2 regions of the Peribacillus sp. B65 genome follow, and region 1 is predicted to be linked to the other one. Evidence: riboswitches for the same ligand, from Rfam matches in the RefSeq annotation. Region 1 holds a riboswitch; the other holds the start of a gene.

Region 1 (10,950 bases):
AATCCCAATGAATCCATCTTTGGCAATAACGGCATGTCCACCTTCCATAAGAAGGCACAACAACTCGATTTTGGTTGCTGTACCTGTTTGGTATTTCTTTACCGGATATTTTGATTTGAAGCTTTGATTAAGTTCTCAATCCAAATTTGCTTGAATGCATTTGCACGAGGACTTCTGCGTCTTCCTGATCTTTCATCTGAGCTTGAGCTTGAGCTTGAAGAGCTTTCATATGAGCTTGAGCTTGAAGAGCTTTCATATGAAGAACTGCTCTCTTCTAATGAACTGCTTTCATCCTTTCTACTTCCGTTTGCTGAATTTCCATTTGCTGAATTCGCGTTTGATGCACCTCCGTCCGACGAACCTCCATCTTCGGAATTTTCATCTGTCTCCTCTTCAGCTTCTTCCTCTACCTTCACAGTTAAGGCAACGAATTGGACATGATCAGTTGGCACATAAAATAATTCTTCTTTATGCACAACGATAAGGTACGTATCAGCCACTTTCATCAGGATGCCCTCAACCCTCTCAGGTCCACCAGCGAAAACGGATACCCAGTTGTGGACTAAGCGAGTCAGAAGGCCATTAAGTGTATCGGTTCCGTTATAAACAAATTCAGGCAATAATTGTTCGTCTGATTCTTCGATCACTGTTACACTTTTAATATGGGAAATCGGGTATAAAACAAGCCCATCCTTCTCCGTGGATAAAACTAAAAATTCATCTTTCACATCTACAACCCGGCCAACTTTAGATCCCGGACCGCCGCCATTCACTTGAATGCAGCTAGTTTGAAGTGTTGACAGCACTCCTAAAAAACTGGTCGGAAATACTGTTTCTTCTTCCTCGGCCAATAAATCGACTTGTGACTTTTTCGCATTCGCGACAACTATTTTCAAATGATCCCTTGCGTAATACACAAGTTGAGTTTGTTCATCTTTCCCTGTTTGTAAAACGATATAATCGCTTAATACTCCTATAAGCCTGCCTTCTCTAGAATCAGGCCCGCCTTTAAACACCCTCACCGATTTTCCTGTTAAAGCATCAAGGTACGGTAAACCAACAGTCTCTGCCATTTTTCCTTTAGCCTCCAATAGTTATTTATACTTTAATGATATCCGTACTGCATATATATGCGCCTGCTTTCCAATACGGACTCTGCTTATCACCCATTTTGTAGGAAATCGTCGTACGCCTAGAAATTCCCTTTTGAAAAATCACTTTTTCCATTCTATTCAACTTTTAAAAAAGGGCCTTACTTTTTAATAAAAAAACTCGGGAATTTTTTCCGGAGTTACATCAACATATTTCTATATAGAATGAAATGGCTACACAGGAGCTTTACTTTGTCCGGATTTTGTCACGGTTCATGCAGCTTGCCAAACTATAACTTCGTTTACATCACAGAATAACAGGTGATTTTTAAATCTGATTCTGTATATAGCTCCACATACTGCTCAGCTGAAACATTTTGCGGAGCTGCCTCGATCAGCGGCGGATACCGTCCTTCCCCTACCGGGAATTGAAAAGGTAGCTGGAACTCACCGTTTTCAAAACAGCCTACCCTTCATAAATTCCACGACTATTTACCTAGAGGAAATCCAGACTTTTATATAGCCGTGCTGCTACAATGTCATAGCTTTAAACCCTTGCTATATCAGCATTCAATTCAAAAAAATTCAAACCAATTATAAAAAACAATTAAACTTTTAAGTCATAACAAAAACCTTTTATTGGCTTCCAAATATGTCAAAGGTATTATAAAGTAGCAAAATATACTATTCTTTTATTATGAAATTAAATATAATAGATGAAGTGGTTACAAAAAGAGGAAGGAAGTAAAATATGAGACATGAAAAAAAGAAGAAAAAGAAGCGGACATGGCTGAAGGTAGTCGGGGTAATTGTCCTACTATTCATATTAGCTGGGGGAGCCTTTGCCTACTCCGTATGGAATTCACTGACAAAAACCGTTGACACGATGCATACACCAATAGACCGTACCACCGATAAACGAAATAAGGACCTTGCACTATCAGATCAGGAGCCATTCTCGATGCTCATGCTCGGTGTCGATGAACGTGATGGCGACAAAGGCCGTTCAGATACTATGATCGTCTTGACGGTCAATCCACAAAAGAAATCGGTCAAAATGCTAAGCATTCCGCGTGATACACGGACTGAAATCGTCGGTCATGGAACACAGGATAAAATCAATCATGCATTTGCCTTCGGCGGCGCGAAAATGTCCATGGATACAGTTGAAAACTTCCTTGATATCCCAATCGACTATTATATGAAGATCAATATGGAAGGCTTTAAGGATATCGTTGACGCAGTCGGCGGTGTGACCGTACAAAACGATTTGGATTTCACATCCGATGGCATTCATTTTGCAAAAGGTACGCATACTCTTAACGGGAAAGAAGCCCTTGCCTATTCAAGAATGAGACATGATGATCCTAGTGGTGATTTCGGCCGTCAATCCAGACAACGTGCCATCATCGAGGCTGTCATCAAGGAAGGCGCTAGCCTTTCATCATTGACGAAATACGATGAAGTCTTCGCTGCACTCGGTAATAATATCCAGACGAATTTGACGTTTGATGACATGATGGACATCCAAAAGAACTACAGGGACGCAAGCAAAAGCATTACCCAATCATCTATAAATGGCAACGGTACGAAAATCGACGGAATCTACTATTATATCGTGTCGGATGAAGAAAAAGAAAAGGTTCAATCCGAATTAAAAGAACAATTATCCATCAAATAAGAAAAAATGAAAGAGCTGTCCGGACCCGCATCCTGACAGCTTTTTCATTTTCCCCGTCCAATATTCTGACAAAAAACGAACACCAATTGTAGAGATTTGTTGGAATTTTTGTTGTTTATTAGGCACTAAAAGACGGTATAATCTAATATGAGCTGACAATTCCATCTTCCCCTTGCCCCTATAATCACTTGACACTATCATTCACTGGACCCGGAATTCCATCAACCGTCATTCATCAACTATAATAAATAATCCTAAACCAAAGGAGTGGATTTGTATGAAAATCAAAGCAGGCAGCTGGGCTATGCTAAGCAAACAGGACAAAATGTTTATTCTGAAAGCCATCAGTGATCGATCAAGAATGAAATATGTTTCATGAGAAGTAGCTCTTTTCGGCAATACATGAGAGCATTGCCTCTCCCTTTTCAATAAAACGAACTCGATCCTGAAAAAGGAGAGGAATCTATTTAAACCGATAATCCCATAACAAACAGCATTCGCCTTTTTCTGTGAAAACATAGCTATCTTGTTCAAGATAAACACCACAATGCGAGAATTGAAGACCTGTGTAACTGGAATTTCATAGGCCGTTTTATGCTGCCCTCCAACCTTATCCAGAATCCAGTTCTTCATATTCTTAAGTATCGGCCTGCAAATCATACTGAAAGGACTTCACATTCATATGCTGTAAAAATACATGTGACCGATTTTGCACATAATCTGCACGATTCGGAAATCGAAGCTTTATTTTAGAACTTAACAAATCCCAGGACTTCCCGAACTCCGCCTCACTTTCATCACGCGCTTTTTGAACCGATCGAAAAAAAAGAATGATACAAACTCCTGCAGCTAACACCCCGAGAATAGCCGTCAATTCTCCTCATACTCATCGCCCTCACAGGTTATCATTCATTTATATATAAATGAAAACGATAAAAAAGAAGCATGTTTTAAACATGCTCCTTTAGTATATGTAACGGAAATGATTTCTTAAATTCATTGACGCCTTCTCCTTCGAAACCAGAAAAGAGAAAAGAAGATTCCCAGCAAACCGCCAAACGTGTCCGTGATAACATCCACAAAGGGACACGGCCACCGGTTAGTTTTTGATGCAGATCATCTGCACTAAAAGGCAACATATAAGAGCCCCTGAAAACGATAGAATAACATTCTATACAAAACTGCACCAAACAACACCCAACGTCAATAAGCCCGGGAAGAAGTATCTACGAATCATATACTATCAGGATGTTCAATGATCCCGCTTAATTTCTCCTTAATCTCTTCCACAAGTTCATTTACAGAAACATCTTGTCCAGACTCACCCTTAGCAAAAGTGTCTTTTAAAATATCAAAAAAATCCATGCGAAATTCCCACTCCAATATATAATTGAGCCACCATTTCATACTGTTGTCCTAATCCTTTTTTCAAAAATAAGGAATATAGCTCATTTATTTGATAATCACATATAAAGCGGGAATTGGCAAGCAGAAACTAGTTTAAAAACCAAAAATTTACCCAATTTTAACATTTCTGAAATATCCCTTAGGAATGAATACTAGTAAGTTTTAGGTAAATAGTGTGGGTATAAAAAAAACAAAAAAAGGACCGATCCCTCAGCCCCTTCGATAAACCGTATATTATGCTTGTCCCATAAAATATGTCATTAATGCAATTAAAACTAATGTAATGGTAATATAAGTCCCAATAAAAATTTTCTTGCTTCTTTGTTTCTTTTCATAAACTTCCTCGAACGTAATGAACCTGTTTTTTGTCATCAAATAATCTCCTTCTATTTTGATGGCAGCTATCTGACATCGCCTTTTGCGAAGTCCCTTTGCTTGATCTCTATATGTAGTATCGGCACATAACCAAAAATATTTAAGTATTATTAACTATTTTTTTATAGGCTATATTTCTTAGATCTGTAGAAAGTAACGACTAACGTATTATGTACTTTAACTAAATTCTATAATCTTCTGTTAAATCCTGCCTAGGTATCGTTTTAATATCTAAATTTGTTAAGCGCTTACTTTATAAAATTCATTATTATTTTTATCCATCCGCAAAATGATAACCATAACGGTACACTGAATAAAGTTCCCCATATTAACCCCTTTATAAAAGCACAAGGTACATCCATAATAAAAATCCCTCTCATTTAGGTTGCATTTTTAACATTGTCCCCTTGTTCTTTATTTCAGATACCTTTTACGGTAATAAAAATAAAAAAAGAAGACTGTATAACAGCCTTCCCTAACGTATTTTTTCATTTTACTTTGATGAACTCTCGCACTTCTTCAATAGATAATCCTAAATTTTTAGCTTCCAAAATTAGATAAACCCATTCTTCTCGTTCATTGTTAGCTTCCATGATAATTCCCACCCAACTTGTGGTAAAACAGCCGTCTTAGCATTTAGCCTTAGACCTGTAATTTTGCGTCCCTACTTTTCAATAGGTTTGCCTTTCTCAAGAATATTTCACAAAACTCTTCGATTCCCATGTAAACCATTATGCCTTAAAAAAATTTCCCCTTAATTAAAACTATATTAATGTTAATTATACTTAAAAAAGTAATAATAGCTCTTAATACTATTCGTTTTTTTATGTCATTTTTCAACACAATTCATCAAAAAGTGACATTATAATGTAAAAACACTGGTAGAATGCGATTTCTTTAAAACAATTTTATTAAAAGCAGGGATATAATCGCTATTATAATCTAGTATTTACTATTCCACAAAAGTAATCTTCGAATCAAGTAGGCTAAGTGATTCATTATTAATTTTTCTCCCCTAAGAAAAAAAGCCAGCATTACAAACCCTAAAATGGCTGTAACCTGACTCTCGTTAACTTCCTATTTATACTCTTGATTCCATTTGGATACCTAATAAATTGCTAAACATCCCTCTTTTTTCATTTGCTAACTGGTTATATTCACCGACCTGAATGATTTCTCCCTGATCCATGACCAGCACTTGATCGGCATTGCGAATCGTCGATAATCGGTGAGCTATGACGATGATGGTCATTTTTCCTTTTAATCTTTCAATAGCGGATTGAATCTTCGCTTCGTTCTCCGTATCCAATGCACTTGTAGCTTCATCCAAAACAAGGATAGACGGTTTGCGTAAGATCGCTCTGGCTAATACTAGACGTTGCCTTTCTCCTCCTGACAGTCGGACACCCCGATCACCAATGAGTGTATCCAGACCTTGTGGAAGCTTACTGACAAAATCAGCAGCTGCCGCGAACTCCAAAGACTCCCATATGGATTCATCACTTGCCTCAGGGTCAATGATCAGCAGATTTTCCCTTATTGTTGAATTAAAGAGAAATGGATCTTGCGGGATATAACTTATGGACCTCCGCAGCGATAATAGGCGGTCATTAGTAAGGGGAATATCATCTATTCTGACTTCACCTCTATTAGGATGATTCAATCCCATTAATATATCTATTAAGGTGCTTTTTCCGGCACCCGATCTGCCGACAATAGCCGTCATACGGTTTGAGGGAATGTGTATGCTTATATTTTTAAGGGCATAATTGCGCTCATTTTGATCATAACTAAAATAAACATTACGGCAATCTAACCCTCTTATAATTTCAATAGACTTGATATTTTTATAATCAGATTCATATAACTCTCTTGCTTCTCTACATTCGTTTTGTAAATCCGACAATGCTTTAAAAGATGGTAGTGTAGACCCTATTTGCTCTAAATTGGATTGAATGCTAGTAAACCTTGGCCATAACCTCGAAAAAATAACCATTATCAGCATTAATTGTGCTGGCTGGGCCATGAACATCTTTATTGAAAAAAACACAAAAATGGCAATTAAGACTGAAGATACAATTTTGAAGATCATCTGGGAGGTAGTATTTAAAATCGTTAACTTGATTCTATTTTTTTCCATTTTTCCACTTAAAGATAGAAACCAATTCAAATGAGATTCCTCTAGTGAATTACTTTTGATATCTTTCATTCCGTTGAGATGATCAGTCATACCCGCTAAATAGGTTTGTGTTAGCTGAAAGGTTTCCTTTCCAATAGACTGAGACTTTTTAACAAACTTCCGTGAAGAAAAAATAAGAATGATCCCAAAGGCTATTATAAAACTCGTCATTGGAACAGATAAATAAAAAGCTATTCCGATTTGAATTAAAGTAAAAATAAGAGAAGATATAAACTGTAAAAATAAATTTATCCCTGCACTTACATTGAAGGTTTCATTTGTCATGATGTTGATAATATCGGATTTCCTCTTTTTTAAGTAAAATCCCCAATTGACCTGCAGCAGACTTCCATACGCCTCATTCCTTAACTTTTTAACAAAACCTTGTTGGATTTTAACTCCCAAGATTGTTTGATTCCGCTTAAATATACTTTGTCCTGTCATTAATATCACATAAACACCAAGTATTAATAAAAGACTGAGCGTCTCCGGAATTCCTGTGAATAATTCATTAATCCAGCTTAAGAAAGGAATGTCATCCGTTTTTATGTCCATTACACCGGTCACCCCAATCAATGGGATCAATAAGAAAATTCCTACCCCTTCTAAAAAGCCTATTAAAATCATACAAATAAGATTGATATATAGTATTTTCCCGGAATAATCATGTATTTGTTTCGTAAAAAGTAAAAGATGCTTCATAACCATATCCTCCATTTACAGGCCATATTTAATCGTTTTCCTCCATGTTACTAGTGATAAAGCGCGAAAATGGAAGGAAAGGTATTGGGTATCCACTTTTCTAAGATTATTATTCACAATGAAGATAGTAAGGGGGGGATGGTGATGCGTAGACTCCTTGATTAATCTTGAGGGTTTATTTAGTTATGTTTTCAGGTTATTAACCAGATTCTTGTTCTTTCAGTCCTCTAACTCCGTTCTTTTTAGAGAACTTAGAAACAACAGTGAACCTATCCATCACTTCAGCTCCGGTTATATAAAAAGGTCCACTGCGTAGCCAAGCATGTGCAATGAGTCCTCCATTCTCATCTTTGGCTGTACCTAAATAAAGAGTGCTATCAATCTTTCGTTTTTCCAGCATCTTCATAGCCGCAATTGCCTTTACAAGACACTGGCTTTCCCATATGGTGTAGCGGCTCATCATATTTACAGCCCGGGAAACATTTGCTAAAATCTCTTTATTCTCTGCATTCAATTCATATGAAGACTCTTTCATCTGTTCACCAAGTGTTGGGGCAACTTTTGAAAAGGAAATGCTTTTAAGATAACGGGCCCAGCCTAAATGTAAAAAGGCTTCGATATACAGCAGCTTTGTCTTTAAATCTAATCGAAGAAAAGTCTGAGCTTTCTTTACGATAGTCATTGTTTTAGCCTCCTAGACTAAAGATTCATGATACTAGGAATGGATGCTAACTATGCCTTGTTCTAACAATTGTTTTAAAAAGTCAGTGACATGTGCCTGACAATCAGCTTGATCGACATTGTATTGTGACTGTAATGTTGCAACTAACTCTTGAATCGTGATGGGTTCCTTCATTAACTCCCAAATTTCCCCGCCCAGTTCACCTAAATTATAATATTTTCCGTTTGAAACGCTTAGCATGACTTTTTCCCCGTCCATGTCACTTACTATGTTTCCTGGGCTTTGGCTATATTTCGTATCAAGTTGATTAATAATCATGAACTCTTTCCTCCCTATTTAACACGTTTAAAATTATTTCCGATAAGTCTGGCGCAGTGAAACGGTTTGTTGGCCTACGTAATTGGAAAAACTCGATTTTCTTAATCATTTTGGCAGAAGTATTAAAATGCCAGTCCATCAATCCAGATTTTTGTATAAAAAAATTACGGTATGTATGATGATACAATTTGTAAAATCTTTGAAGAGATGATATTGGCTTAATTTCTATCTCGGCATTTTCACTCTTGATCAATTCAAATACACCAGCAAGCGGGAGTTGTTCGGTAATAAACTGACTTTGAACAGGAACAGCGAATTTATCTTCTCTAACAATAAGTGGCTGATAGTTATTTGAATCCATTTCAAAATGATTTAAGCTTTCCAGCCATAATTTTTGTTGTGGATATGATGGTGTTACAATTGGTATATTTTCATTATTTAGTGTTACTGGTATGACATCATCACTCATGAGCTTATAGCCCCTTTTTAAAAAAGCTGATGCAAGAGTGGATTTCCCAGCGCCAGAATCACCTACGATTGCATATGCCTTTCCATCTATGGCTACCGCACTTCCATGTATAGGAAGGATTTTTCTTTGCATCAAAATTCCACCCATGCATGTTCCGAGAATATAAAGACGAATCTCATCCTCTTGTGCCGCATCAATTGGGCAAAATTCTATTCTATTTCCGCTTTGGATCAAGAAAATGGCCGTCTTGGAAACATGGAACATAATCCAGTCTTCCTTAATGACAAAATCATCATCAGGAACTGAATGCTCCGACCATAATGTATGTAGATCCGCTTTTTCAATAACAATATCCGTTTTATCATCCACTATATTAATAGGAAGCAATTCAGGCAAAGCTATATCACTTGAAACGGTTAAACCATACGCTTCATAAATAGTTCTTGTTTTGATACCGATCATATAATTATCACCACTTTATCAATAATTCATCCGCTTATTCTAATTACATATTTGAATAGAGAGGTACTTCTTTTATTTTAGATAAAGACCCCTATTAACCAACTCCAATTAGGGGTCAATTTTTGCAACTTAATATGTATATTTTCTTCTAAGTTGAGTGCACAAAAAATTTCATAACAAATTAACTTTCGTTTAACTAAAAGTTACTTTACCCTTAGGAGTATCATTTGGAAATGCAGCATCAGTATACTCACCATCAGCTCCAAGCATTGTCATATTTACATCAAGAACTTCTAATTCTGGTTTCTTCCATTCTTTTTTCATATTAATCACCTCCTTTTAATCAAACTGTTTTAAAAATCTAAAAACAATTAAACTGCGCATTAAAAACTTATAATCAGGATCAGTAGCATATTCTGGCTTAGCTCCTTCTTTTATCTTTATAAGAGCTTTGTTTATCACTTGACCATCTAAAAATTCTAAAACTTTCTTATCTGTACTAAGTTGCTCAATCTCTTCTATAAATTCGCCCCATTTAGGGACCATACGGTGAACCCAATCAGCTCCTTGGACACCCCTGTACTGCTGATTTAGTCTCACTTTATCTGGTAAGTAATTTTCTGTGGAGTTTCGAATAAGTGCACGATCCATGCCATTTTGTACATATTGATCCTCTGGAAGAGATAAACAAAAACGAATTACACGTATATCATTGGTCGGATCTCGTTTCCACAACTTGTATCGTAAGGAGAGCTTTGAGGAAAGTGTACTCCCTGAATTCCATTGAAAGACATCTTCAAAGTGCTTTTTTCTTTCATTAAAAACATTAGAATTTGAATACCATCCAGTTTGATCAATTCCGTATTCTTTAAATTTGTCATATACGCCCGTCTTTTCTGCGAAGCAAGGATTTATTAAGGAAGGAATTTTATATGGAACACCTTCTGGAAAGATTCGATCAATAATTGGAAATCCAATTCTTGCAATAGTTTGCACCTGGCGTCGTCTAGACCCACCCACGTTTTTCCGATACTGGTCTAACTCTTGATAAAGGCGAATCAACTTTAATCTTTTTAAAAGGAGAGAGTAATACTCTAAGGGAAATCCCCATGAAATTGAAAAGTTACCTCTATCACCATTAAGTAATACCCCTATGTCATTCTCATTTGCCTTTTCAAACATCCCCTTCAACCAAAAGGAATTTTCAAAGAACTTATATGGCATTTCCATGATGTCAAGAAAATCTTTAATTTCAGAATAGGAGTCTTTTCCCTTAAAGTCACAATAATGATCTGTAATACTCCCAACATACTCAACTGTAGATGTAATGAAAGGTCGCTCATCTGCTAATAAGTATTTAGGAGTAAAGTCTTTAAAATCTTCGGGAGGAATATAGCTATATGTATGTAGTTTATTATTTTCACTTTGTAGCTTCTTTATAGCAAAGCCAACAACAGCTCCTGAATCTAAGCCTCCACTCAATTGTGCGCCAACTTTTCGATGTGTCCTTAATCGAGAAGTTACAGCCTCCAGAAAGACACTTTGAAATGCTTCGATATATTCTTCATTTGACTTTAGTTTTAG
Region 2 (10,950 bases), 850 kb from region 1:
CAACCACAAGGAGTTTTACAACTTCTTCGTTAATTTTAGATTACCTGAAAGAGACTCTAGTTTTACTAGAGTCTCTTTTTTTATCGAAAAATATAAAGGATCGGTTAGATTAACATTATTTAGCTCCAAAATACTATCACGTTTTGGCGTTAGTTTAGTTTTTTTATTTCTTGCCATTTATAAGTAACGGACCAATAACTTCTTTTTAGCATCTTTGCAATTTCATTTGTTGTATAACCATTTTCTTTAAGTTGTCTTAGTAATTTAATTTCATCTGGAGAATAGGGTTTAGAGCGATCTGAACTGCTGGTAAGAATCGTGTAATCAGGATACTTAGATTTCCACCTGAGTATTTCTTTTTGATTTCGGAATTCCCAAGAGGTTTTATATAACATGGAAGAACAAGTTTTTGCTACAGGTTCGATTAGTTCGAGGAAACGAAAAGTTTCTTTAACAGAAGTAGTTTTTAGAATATATCCATATCCATCTTTACGAGAGCTCAGCTTTAAGGATAAATGATATGTGGTAAATATATGTTCCTTTAGTTTCTCTAATTCGTCTTTAGGATAACATTGAAGGTAAAGGTAAATATGCGGTGTGAGGTAAATAATTTTTTTATTATGATTTACCCTGTATGAGATGCTTAAAGAGCCATCATCCATGTATAGAATAGTTAGGAAATGTGGTAAAATGCAATGTTTCAATAATGTGAAGGGGAGATGTTTAGTTCCATCATCACTGTAAAAGTGTAGGAATAAATTGGTGAATAATTCTAAAGAAGCGGAACGGACACATTGGCTTGCCGGAGTGATATATAATAATCCATCAAAAAAGGAAATTTTCCATTTTCGATAATCTCCCTGAGATGTGCCGTAGTGCTCCCGGTAGCTGTTGTTCTTTCTCCTGCTATTTTTATAAATTTTCGTGATTTCACCGTCACTTATAATGCTGGCATATAATATATTTTTCTGGATTTCAGTAAGATTAATTATGAAAACCTCCTTATATAAGAGTGTAAGCTCATCTTCTTAATCCCATTTTATAATGTTATCCCCTCCGATAGCGAATGTTTGTTCTCTATTTAATAATAAATCCTTTGTATGTACACTGTAAAGTTCCATTTCGGAACCGATATAAAAAGTAAAGATATCATATTGGGGGCTATTTAGATGCTGGAGAGTTTGTCCACAAATATCCTTTCCTCACAACTTAGAACAGCAATCTCGGAAGGAATCAGTTCATTTTATCAGCGGGAAATGAATACGCTAGCCTATTCGGAGCAAAGTGGGGAATCTACTTATGTGCCTTCAAAAGAAAAGATGCAGGAAGTGGTGGATAGTTTAAACACCTTCCTTAATCCAACACATACGGCGGTTCGTTTTGAATATCATGAGAAGCTGAATGAGTACTATGTCAAGGTAGTGGATGATGTAACGGATGAGACGATCAGGGAAATTCCCCCGAAGAAGTTATTGGACTTCTATGCGGCAATGACGGAGTTTGTCGGCATAATGGTGGATGAAAAAATATAAGCGGGTGATCAATTTTGGTACGAATCAGTGGTTTAGCAAGCGGGATGGACATTGATGAATTAGTTAAGAGCATGATGCAGGCAGAACGGGTGCCATTGGATAAACTGACACAGAAAAAGCAGTATTCCGAGTGGCAGCGGGATGATTACCGTTCGATAAATACAGCTTTATCAGAATTGGATACGCTCATTCGTGATGGAATTGGGAAGCAGTCTTCCTTCATTAAAAAGAAGGTGACGTTATCGAATCCAGATGCTGTATCAGTGAGAAATGTGAATTCGACCAGTGATTTTTCCGGGAATATAAAAGTGAATGGACTTGCCAAGGCAGCAACCATGACAAGTACAGAAAAATCAGCTGTTACCGACCCCAAAAAGAAACTATCGGAATTGGGAATCACGACTCCTCAAGATATTACGATACTGTCCATCAATAAGGATGGCGGTTTTGATACGGAAGTAAAAGATGGCGCAACAGTGGAAAAACCGTATACTCTTACCCTTGATGCGGACGATACGTTAGAAAGTGTCATAAATAAAATTAATGCAAACTCGGGAGTGACTCTATTTTTCGATGAAACGTCCCAGAAGTTTTCCATCACTGCTAAAAATACAGGTGATATAAAAGATCGGCCTGAAATTGAGTTAGGGAGTACCGGAGATTTCTTCAATGTGCTAAAAATGAGCAGTAACAATGAAGGAACTGGCGGCACAATAGGGGAAAATGCATCGATTACTTATAATGGCCTGGACATTTCCCGGCCTTCGAATACGTTTCAGATTAATGGAGCGGAAATAACGGTAAAGCAAAAAACGACGGATACAGTCACATTCTCATCAACAGCTGATGTGGATGCCATCCTGGACACGATCACTCAGTTTGTGAATACATACAATGATGTCATTAAAAAGGTTCAAGATAAAACGGGTGAAGCTAAATATCGCTCCTTTACCCCGCTTACCTCTGAGCAAAAGAAGGCAATGACCGAGGATGAAGTGAAGCTGTGGGAAGAAAAAGCGAAGAGCGGAACGTTAAAAAGCGATTCGACGTTAAAAAGCCTCCTGATCACAATGAGGTCATCCCTATACACCTCGGTGGATGGGATCACAGGAAAAAACAATCTCAGCAGTTTGGGGATCACCACCACCAAAAATTATTTGGAGGGCGGTAAATTAACGATTGATGAGGACAAGCTCCGGGCAGCCATTAGTGAGGATCCGAATGCGATTTATGATATGTTCATGGCCAATGGGCCAGAAAAGAGCGACAAAGGTCTCGCGCGCCGGTTAAGGGATGATATAGAATCATCAATGAAGGCGATTACTGAAAAGGCCGGAAAGGCCGGATTTGTTAATAACAATTTTACAATCGGAAAATTGGTTGATGGGCTGGATAAGAAGATTTCAACATTTGAGGCAAAGCTAACGAAATTGGAATCGCGCTATTACAACCAGTTCACGGCGATGGAAAAAGCGATTCAAAAGGCAAACAGCCAAAGTGCATCGTTAGCTTCTTATTTTAGTTAAGGTAAGTCGGAAAGGAAGTTAAATATGGCAATAAATAATCCTTATCAATCGTATCAGCAAAATTCAGTCAACACAGCATCCCCGGGAGAGCTTACATTACTGCTTTATAATGGCTGTTTGAAGTTCATCATGCTTGGGAAGAAGGCCATTGAAGCAGGAAATATCGAAGCGAAGAATACGAACATCATCAAGGCGCAAAATATCATCCGCGAATTGATGGTGACGCTGAATATGGATGCGGATGTATCCAAAGATATGATGAGTCTATATGATTTCATGAACCGGCGTCTGATAGAAGCGAATATGAAAAATGATGTTTCTGCCTTGGAAGAAGTGGAGGGCCTTGTTACTGAGTTCCGGAATACTTGGAAGGAAGTAATTCAAATCAATCGGAAAAAACAATTTACCCAAAGCGGTCAAGTGTAATGGTGATTAGGACCTTTCATGATTTGACTGTTGAATTACTTGCCGTTCTGGAAAATCACACGATTACAGAGCGTGATGATAAAATAGAAAGGATCACAAAGCTGATCGATCAGCGAGATGGACTTCTTTCTCGAATCAAACCGCCTTTTACTGCAGAAGAGCAGCAGCTGGGACGTGCAGCACTGTTGCTCAACCAAAAGGTCGATCACTTGCTGAAGCTCCAAAAGCAGGAGATAAAGCGGGATATCCAGGAAATAAACAAGAAGAAACGATCATCCAATAAATACACGAACCCGTATGAAAGTCTATCAGTGGATGGTGTGTTCTATGATAAAAGAAATTGATTACACGACCGTTTGGATTCCAAAAGGTTTTCATGTTAATTATTTTTAAATTTTCTGTAAATAAAATAGGCTTAATTTTTTCTTTATAGCATAGCATTTGATATAATGAAGCTAGGGCAGACATCAACCCCTTTCCAAACCTTCCGACAATTGTTTCATTATTTCGACATATTTCATGATGTGTTTCTAAAAGGAACCGGAGGGGTATTGTAGAATCTAACTGTATAGTCTTAATTTAAGGAGGACTCACTTTATGAATTACAACGTACGCGGTGAAAACATTGAGGTAACTCCAGCAATTCGAGAATACGTCGAAAAGAAAATTGGCAAGTTAGAACGATATTTTAACAATACACCAGATGCAAATGTGTTAGTGAATTTAAAAGTGAACAATAATACATCAAAGGTCGAAGTGACGATTCCCATGCAGAATTTGGTTCTTCGTGCTGAAGAGGAAAATGCGGATATGTATGCTGCCATTGACTTGATCAATGATAAGCTTGAACGCCAAATTCGTAAACATAAAACGAAGGTCAATCGTAAGTTCCGGAACAATCTATCAGCTGCACCAGATGCATTCGCCTTCAATATGGAAGTTGACGAAGTGGTGGATGAATTCGAAGACGATAATGATATTGAAGTGGTCCGCAATAAGCGCTTTGATTTAAAGCCGATGGACAGTGAAGAAGCGATTTTACAAATGAATATGCTTGGTCACAGTTTCTTCGTTTACACGAATGCGGATACTAATACAACGAACGTAGTGTACCGCCGAAAAGATGGACGCTATGGATTGATTGAACCTAGTTAATTATTATTCTAAGATCAAAAGCACAGCCCAGCCTTTGGGTTGTGCTTTTTTAATGCCTGTTGATAGAATTCGTTTGAAAAGGAAAAGAATGATTGCTTCTTTTGTTCTCTATAAAATACAAATCAACGAAAAATCCTTTTGAAGAACAATTATTGTTCTTTATTAAGATAAATAGTCAGTTTTACCTATTTAATAACCCCCTTCTTTTGCACTATACTCAAATTGTAAGTTCTTTAAAAAGAACGGCTGATTTTTTATAAAAAACAATTTGATCAAGGTGCAGAGGGGTTGGATTACTTGTATCGAAAGAATTGCCATACTTGCCATAGGGCTTCTTTTAGCAGTGCGGAATATGGAAAGTGGCTTTGCCCGACCTGCGGTGAGGATTTAACTGCGCAAAAAGCCTTGGATGCACTTACAATGGAGAGAATCAATACAAAGCAACGATATATTAAGAAGAGCAATATTCACTATTATACAAAAAAACGAAAATGAATTAGTCTATGATAAATTACCTGCACTATGAATTTTCTTAATTTTGTAATAATTTGTCGGATAAAAGTTTTTGCATTTAGGTAGATTACCGACATAAAATAGCAATATATGGAGTGGGTATCCGTTATAATATGATTATAAGTAATGTATTTGGTAATAAATACCACGACAAAGGCAAACTTATTGAAAGATGAGGGCGCAAAGGCACAGGTCTAAGGTCCTCGAGACTAGGATGGCTGGTCTGCCTGAAATACAAGGAGTATTTTAGGAGGTAAAAGAGGTGGCTAATGTGGAAATGGATCATGAATGGGTGAAATTGATTTCAGAAGCAAGGAGCTTGGGTTTCAAAAAGGAGGAAATCAGTGCTTTTTTGAAACGGGAAAGCCTTGAAGTAACATTAGAGGAGAACAATGGAAAATAGCTTACGAAAAAGTTCGAGAACATCCCTATAAACAGTAATTCGATTCATTAGCTGTTTATAGGGTTTATTCTTCCTTGAGATTCTACAAGTCTAGCTTATTCAAACTGTATTCTTCAGGATTATGTAGGTAAACTAGTGTACTACCACTCTACTCTTCTTTATCTTTTCTCCATTTATTAAACTCGATGAATTCCCTGAATTGTTGTTTTGAGACACCCGAATTCATGGCTTCCTCAACGATTTTCATCCAGTCAGTGTCTAAGGTTTCCTTATTTGGTGCATCATAAAGCAGGGCATCAACAGGAATGTTTAGTACGGCGGAGATTTTTTCAAGAAATTGAATAGAAGGATTCGTTTGTAAGTTCCGCTCGAGCGAACTTAAATAAGACTTTGCCACACCCGCTTTATCGGCAAGTTCAGTCATCGACATTTTCTTTTCTTCTCGCAGTTTTTTTACACGTTCACCAATCATCAATACCACCTCGAAACATGTTCTATTTATCTTCCGCTAATAAGTGTCAGTAGCCAATCTTATCATTCAAAACAAGACGACTGTAAGGTTGGATTACCTTGACATGCTATCGCTAGAGAGGACACACAGCATCTAGTGATGGAAGGTTATGGATAATTCACATTTACATATGGAATAGTGGGGAGTTAGCAACATATTTTTTATACTTCCTTCTATTTTAACAGTTTTACTCCTCATTTATCCATTGTTTTTCGCAAGAATTGAATTCAGGTCTATACCAGGGAAGTGACATGAAGTTGTACCTCTATGATAGAAGTGGTAAAATTAAGCGTGCATTAGTAATAATAGAAGTGTGTTTCTTCTTACTTATATGAATTTTGTCATTGAACGATCATTACCATAATAGAGGAGCGTTATTGAATGCTTAATATATTAAATAAAGTTTTTGATCCGAATAAGCGAGAAATCAAACGTTTAGAAAAAATCGCCGATCAGGTCGAAGCGCTGGCTGATGAGACGGCGGGGTTATCGGATGAACAGTTGCGTGCCAAAACGGGTGAATTTAAAGAGCGTTATCAAAATGGGGAAACCGTTGATGATTTGCTTGTTGAGGCTTTTGCGGTTGCACGTGAAGGGGCAAAGCGTGCTCTGGGCTTATATCCTTATCGTGTTCAAATCATGGGTGGGGCATCACTTCATGATGGAAATATCTCCGAGATGAAAACAGGGGAAGGTAAAACCTTAACATCCACCATGCCGGTTTATTTAAACGCGCTTACCGGTAAAGGTGTACATGTCGTTACTGTCAATGAATACTTGGCACACCGTGATGCCACCGAGATGGGTGTATTGTATGATTTCCTTGGTTTGACCGTCGGGTTGAATTTGAACAGTCATTCTAAAGAAGAAAAACAGGCGGCGTACAATGCTGACATTACGTACAGTACGAATAATGAGTTAGGTTTTGATTATCTTCGTGACAATATGGTGTTATATAAAGAACAAATGGTACAGCGCCCGCTGCACTTCGCTGTCATTGATGAGGTCGATTCGATTTTGATCGATGAGGCAAGAACGCCATTGATCATTTCCGGCTCTGCACAAAAATCGGCTCAGCTGTATATCCAGGCCAATGCGTTTGTAAAAACCTTGAAAAAAGAAACCGACTACACATATGATGAAAAGACAAAAGGTGTTCAGCTGACGGAAGATGGGATGAATCGAGCTGAAAAAGCGTTTAATATCGATAATTTATTCGATATTAATCACGTTACTTTGAATCATCATATCAATCAGGCGTTAAAGGCACATGTTTCCATGCATTTGGATGTGGATTATGTTGTCCAGGAAGGCGAGATAGTCATCGTTGACCAATTCACTGGCCGTTTGATGAAAGGCCGCCGTTACAGTGAAGGTCTCCACCAGGCGATCGAAGCGAAAGAAGGACTTGAGATTCAAAATGAAAGCATGACTCTTGCGACGATTACATTCCAGAACTATTTCAGGATGTATGAAAAGCTTTCAGGTATGACCGGAACAGCCAAAACGGAAGAAGAAGAATTCCGCAATATTTATAATATGAATGTAATTGCGATCCCGACAAACAGGAATATCATCAGGGACGACAGGGCAGATCTTATATACGCGACAACTGATGGCAAATTCAAGGCTGTTGTGGAAGACATCGCCGAACGCTATACAAAGGGTCAGCCTGTGCTTGTCGGTACGGTTGCCATCGAAACATCTGAAGTCATATCTGCCTATTTATCCAAAAAAGGAATCCCTCACGATGTTTTGAATGCCAAGAACCATGAGCGTGAAGCGGAAATCATTGCGAATGCAGGTAATCAAGGCTCAGTTACGATCGCTACGAACATGGCAGGGCGCGGTACGGATATCAAGCTTGGAGAAGGTGTCAAGGAGCTTGGGGGCCTTGCTGTAATCGGTACGGAACGTCATGAAAGCAGGCGTATAGATAACCAGCTGCGTGGTCGGTCCGGCCGTCAGGGAGATCCAGGGGTCACTCAATTCTATTTATCAATGGAAGATGAATTGATGCGCCGCTTCGGTTCGGATAACATGAAAAACATGATGGCGCGCCTTGGTATGGATGATTCCCAGCCAATTCAAAGCAAAATGGTGACAAGGGCCGTTGAATCCGCACAGAAACGGGTCGAAGGCAATAACTTCGATTCACGTAAGCAATTACTGCAGTATGATGATGTTCTCCGTCAACAACGGGAAATTATCTATAAACAGCGTTTCGATGTCATGGAAAGTGACAACTTACGTGAAATCGTCGAAACGATGATCACGGCATCCATCCAGCGAAATGTTGTCGCGTTTGCACCAATGGGTGATGAGGAAGGCTGGAATTTACAAGGCCTTGTCGATTACCTGAATGGTAACCTATTCAATGAAGGTTCAATCACTGTAGCTGATTTGGAAGGGAAAAATGAATCGGAATTGGTTGAGTTCATTTTAGCAAAAGTGAAAGAAAGCTATGACCAAAAAGAAGAAGAGCTATCTGAAGAACAAATGCGTGAATTCGAAAAAGTAATCGTTCTTCGTGCCGTCGATAGCAAGTGGATGGACCATATTGATGCGATGGAGCAATTGCGCCAAGGGATCCACCTTCGTGCTTATGGCCAGATTGATCCGCTTCGTGAATATCAATCAGAAGGTTTCGCAATGTTTGAAGCGATGATTGCTTCAATGGAAGATGAAGTCGCAAAATACATCATGAAGGCCGAAATCCGAAACAATTTGGAACGTAAGGAAGTCATAAAAGGACAAGCGGTCAATCCGAAAGAAGAAGACGGGGGAAAAGTGAAAAAAGCCCCTGCCCGTAAAAAGGAAGACGTTGGCCGAAACGCGTTATGCCCATGCGGCAGCGGTAAAAAATATAAGAATTGCCATGGCAATTTAGGTTAAAGTTAGGTGTATAATGATTATGGGACGGTTAAGTGTAAGGCTTGCCGCCTCTTTTCATGTTTTGTTTGCATAAAGGTATACATTTGCATATAGTTTGGAGAGGTTTTATTTGTAATGAAGGGAATCCCTCTTCAGGGATTTTTTTTAACATACTTAATGAGGTGAAGAGAAATGGAATTAGCAGAAATTAGAAATGAACTTGAACGGACAGCGCAACGATTAACGGACTTTAGGGGGTCTCTTTGACTTAGATGAAAAAGAGGCACGAATCGCACAGCTAGAAAATGAGATGACACATCCCGATTTTTGGAATGATCAGCAAAAGGCACAAACTGTCATCAATGAAACGAATGGTTTAAAAGAACAAGTCAATCAATTATCCGACCTGAATGAATCATATGAAAATCTGGATTTGACATATGAATTAGTGAAAGAGGAGAACGATCAAGAACTTTTAGCGGAGCTGGAAGAAGAGATCACGGTTCTTGCACAAAAGATGAACGACTTTGAACTTCAACTTTTACTAAGTGAAGAATATGACTCGAAAAATGCCATTCTTGAACTGCATCCTGGTGCAGGCGGAACGGAGTCCCAGGATTGGGGTTCCATGCTGCTGCGCATGTATACAAGATGGGGTGAAAAAAGAGGCTTTAAAGTGGAAACCCTTGATTACCTTCCAGGTGATGAAGCTGGTATCAAGAGTGTCACTTTAATTTTCAAAGGCCATAACGCCTATGGTTATTTGAAAGCGGAAAAAGGGGTACACCGTCTTGTTCGTATTTCTCCTTTCGATTCCTCAGGACGACGCCATACTTCATTCGTTTCATGTGAAGTCATGCCGGAATTCGATGAAACGATCAATATAGAAATACGTACGGAAGATTTGAAAGTCGATACGTACCGGGCAAGTGGTGCAGGTGGTCAGCATATCAATACAACGGACTCGGCAGTCCGGATCACCCATATACCTACGAACACCGTGGTAACGTGCCAAAACGAGAGATCTCAAATCAAAAACAAGGCCCAAGCAATGAATATGCTGAAAGCCAAATTGTATCAACGTGAAATTGAACAGCAACAAGCGGATTTGGATGAAATCCGTGGTGAGCAAAAGGAAATTGGCTGGGGAAGCCAAATTCGTTCTTATGTTTTCCACCCGTATTCCATGGTTAAAGATCACCGTACCAGTGCGGAGACCGGAAACTTGGGAGCTGTCATGGATGGCGATATCGATATGTTCATTGATGCGTACTTGCGTTCAAAATTATAAGATCAGCCAGTCGGACCGGTTTCCACGGTCCGACTTTTTTTATTTTTTCCTTTTTAACGAATCTTCTGGCTGACATTTACAGGATTGAAAAGGGATGCTCTACCTCGTTCGGCCAATACTAGATAATAATGATGGTTCGAGGAGACTTATGCAAAATGAAGAAAAGATACCGGGAGCAGAAGCACCCTTTAATTCAAAAGTTAACGGAGTATGGATTGGTGATTGTCGGTTCATCCATAATTGCCATTGGTTTTAATGTATTCTTACTGCCTAACCAGGTCGCATCTGGCGGGGTCAGTGGAATTAGCACGATTCTCGGTTCAACTCTCGGTTGGGAGCCAGCCTACGTTCTTTGGGGTTTTAATATCCCTTTGTTCATTGCGGGGCTTATTATCCTTGGAAGACATTTCGGAGCCAAAAGCTTGATTGGAACCTTGTTTCTGCCTTTAGTGGTATTTCTGACAAAGGATTGGGATGCATGGACGAATGATGCATTGCTTGGTTCGATTTGCGGAGGGATGATGGTCGGACTTGGGCTGGGGATCGTCTTTCGAGGGAAGGGTTCCACAGGCGGGACCGATTTGGCGGCACAGATTTTCCATAAGTATACCCATCTGTCATTAGGAACCTGTGTGGCAGTCATTGATGGAATCATCGTTTTAAGTGCTGCCATCGTTTTTGATATTGAAAAAGGGCTTTATGCATTGATTGGATTGTAT

What was found. A riboswitch is a leader RNA that binds a small molecule or an ion and turns the genes downstream of it on or off. The one in region 1 is predicted to bind cyclic di-GMP.
Region 2: it holds a riboswitch for cyclic di-GMP, as region 1 does, so the genes downstream of both, sinI (DNA-binding anti-repressor SinI) here and ACSR9O_RS08030 (anti-repressor SinI family protein) in region 1, are expected to answer to the same signal.

Annotation. Positions count from the first base shown of each region.
Region 1 is NZ_CP195840.1:1,642,759-1,653,708, reverse strand. Features, by position in the region: gene ACSR9O_RS08070 (hypothetical protein) at 99-1,073, opposite strand; gene ACSR9O_RS08065 (hypothetical protein) at 1,099-1,227, opposite strand; gene tagU (polyisoprenyl-teichoic acid--peptidoglycan teichoic acid transferase TagU) at 1,843-2,772, shown strand; gene ACSR9O_RS08055 (hypothetical protein) at 3,001-3,405, opposite strand; gene ACSR9O_RS08050 (hypothetical protein) at 3,410-3,646, opposite strand; gene ACSR9O_RS08045 (hypothetical protein) at 3,723-3,911, opposite strand; gene ACSR9O_RS08040 (YwzD family small protein) at 4,006-4,137, opposite strand; gene ACSR9O_RS08035 (hypothetical protein) at 4,414-4,551, opposite strand; gene ACSR9O_RS08030 (anti-repressor SinI family protein) at 5,043-5,147, opposite strand; cyclic di-GMP riboswitch class I at 5,166-5,249, opposite strand; gene ACSR9O_RS08025 (ABC transporter ATP-binding protein) at 5,636-7,435, opposite strand; gene ACSR9O_RS08020 (lasso peptide biosynthesis B2 protein) at 7,635-8,117, opposite strand; gene ACSR9O_RS08015 (lasso peptide biosynthesis PqqD family chaperone) at 8,151-8,435, opposite strand; gene ACSR9O_RS08010 (HPr kinase/phosphorylase) at 8,425-9,366, opposite strand; gene ACSR9O_RS08005 (paeninodin family lasso peptide) at 9,559-9,690, opposite strand; gene ACSR9O_RS08000 (asparagine synthase-related protein) at 9,706-10,950, opposite strand, start outside.
Region 2 is NZ_CP195840.1:2,490,065-2,501,014, forward strand. Features, by position in the region: gene ACSR9O_RS12170 (DNA endonuclease) at 150-992, opposite strand; gene flaG (flagellar protein FlaG) at 1,170-1,532, shown strand; gene ACSR9O_RS12180 (flagellar hook-associated protein 2) at 1,547-3,058, shown strand; gene fliS (flagellar export chaperone FliS) at 3,083-3,484, shown strand; gene fliT (flagellar protein FliT) at 3,484-3,828, shown strand; gene hpf (ribosome hibernation-promoting factor, HPF/YfiA family) at 4,082-4,639, shown strand; gene ACSR9O_RS12200 (hypothetical protein) at 4,937-5,134, shown strand; cyclic di-GMP riboswitch class I at 5,298-5,383, shown strand; gene sinI (DNA-binding anti-repressor SinI) at 5,415-5,555, shown strand; gene ACSR9O_RS12210 (helix-turn-helix domain-containing protein) at 5,704-6,027, opposite strand; gene secA (preprotein translocase subunit SecA) at 6,448-8,961, shown strand; one part of gene prfB (peptide chain release factor 2) at 9,133-9,195, shown strand; one part of gene prfB (peptide chain release factor 2) at 9,197-10,231, shown strand; gene ACSR9O_RS12225 (YitT family protein) at 10,387-10,950, shown strand, end outside.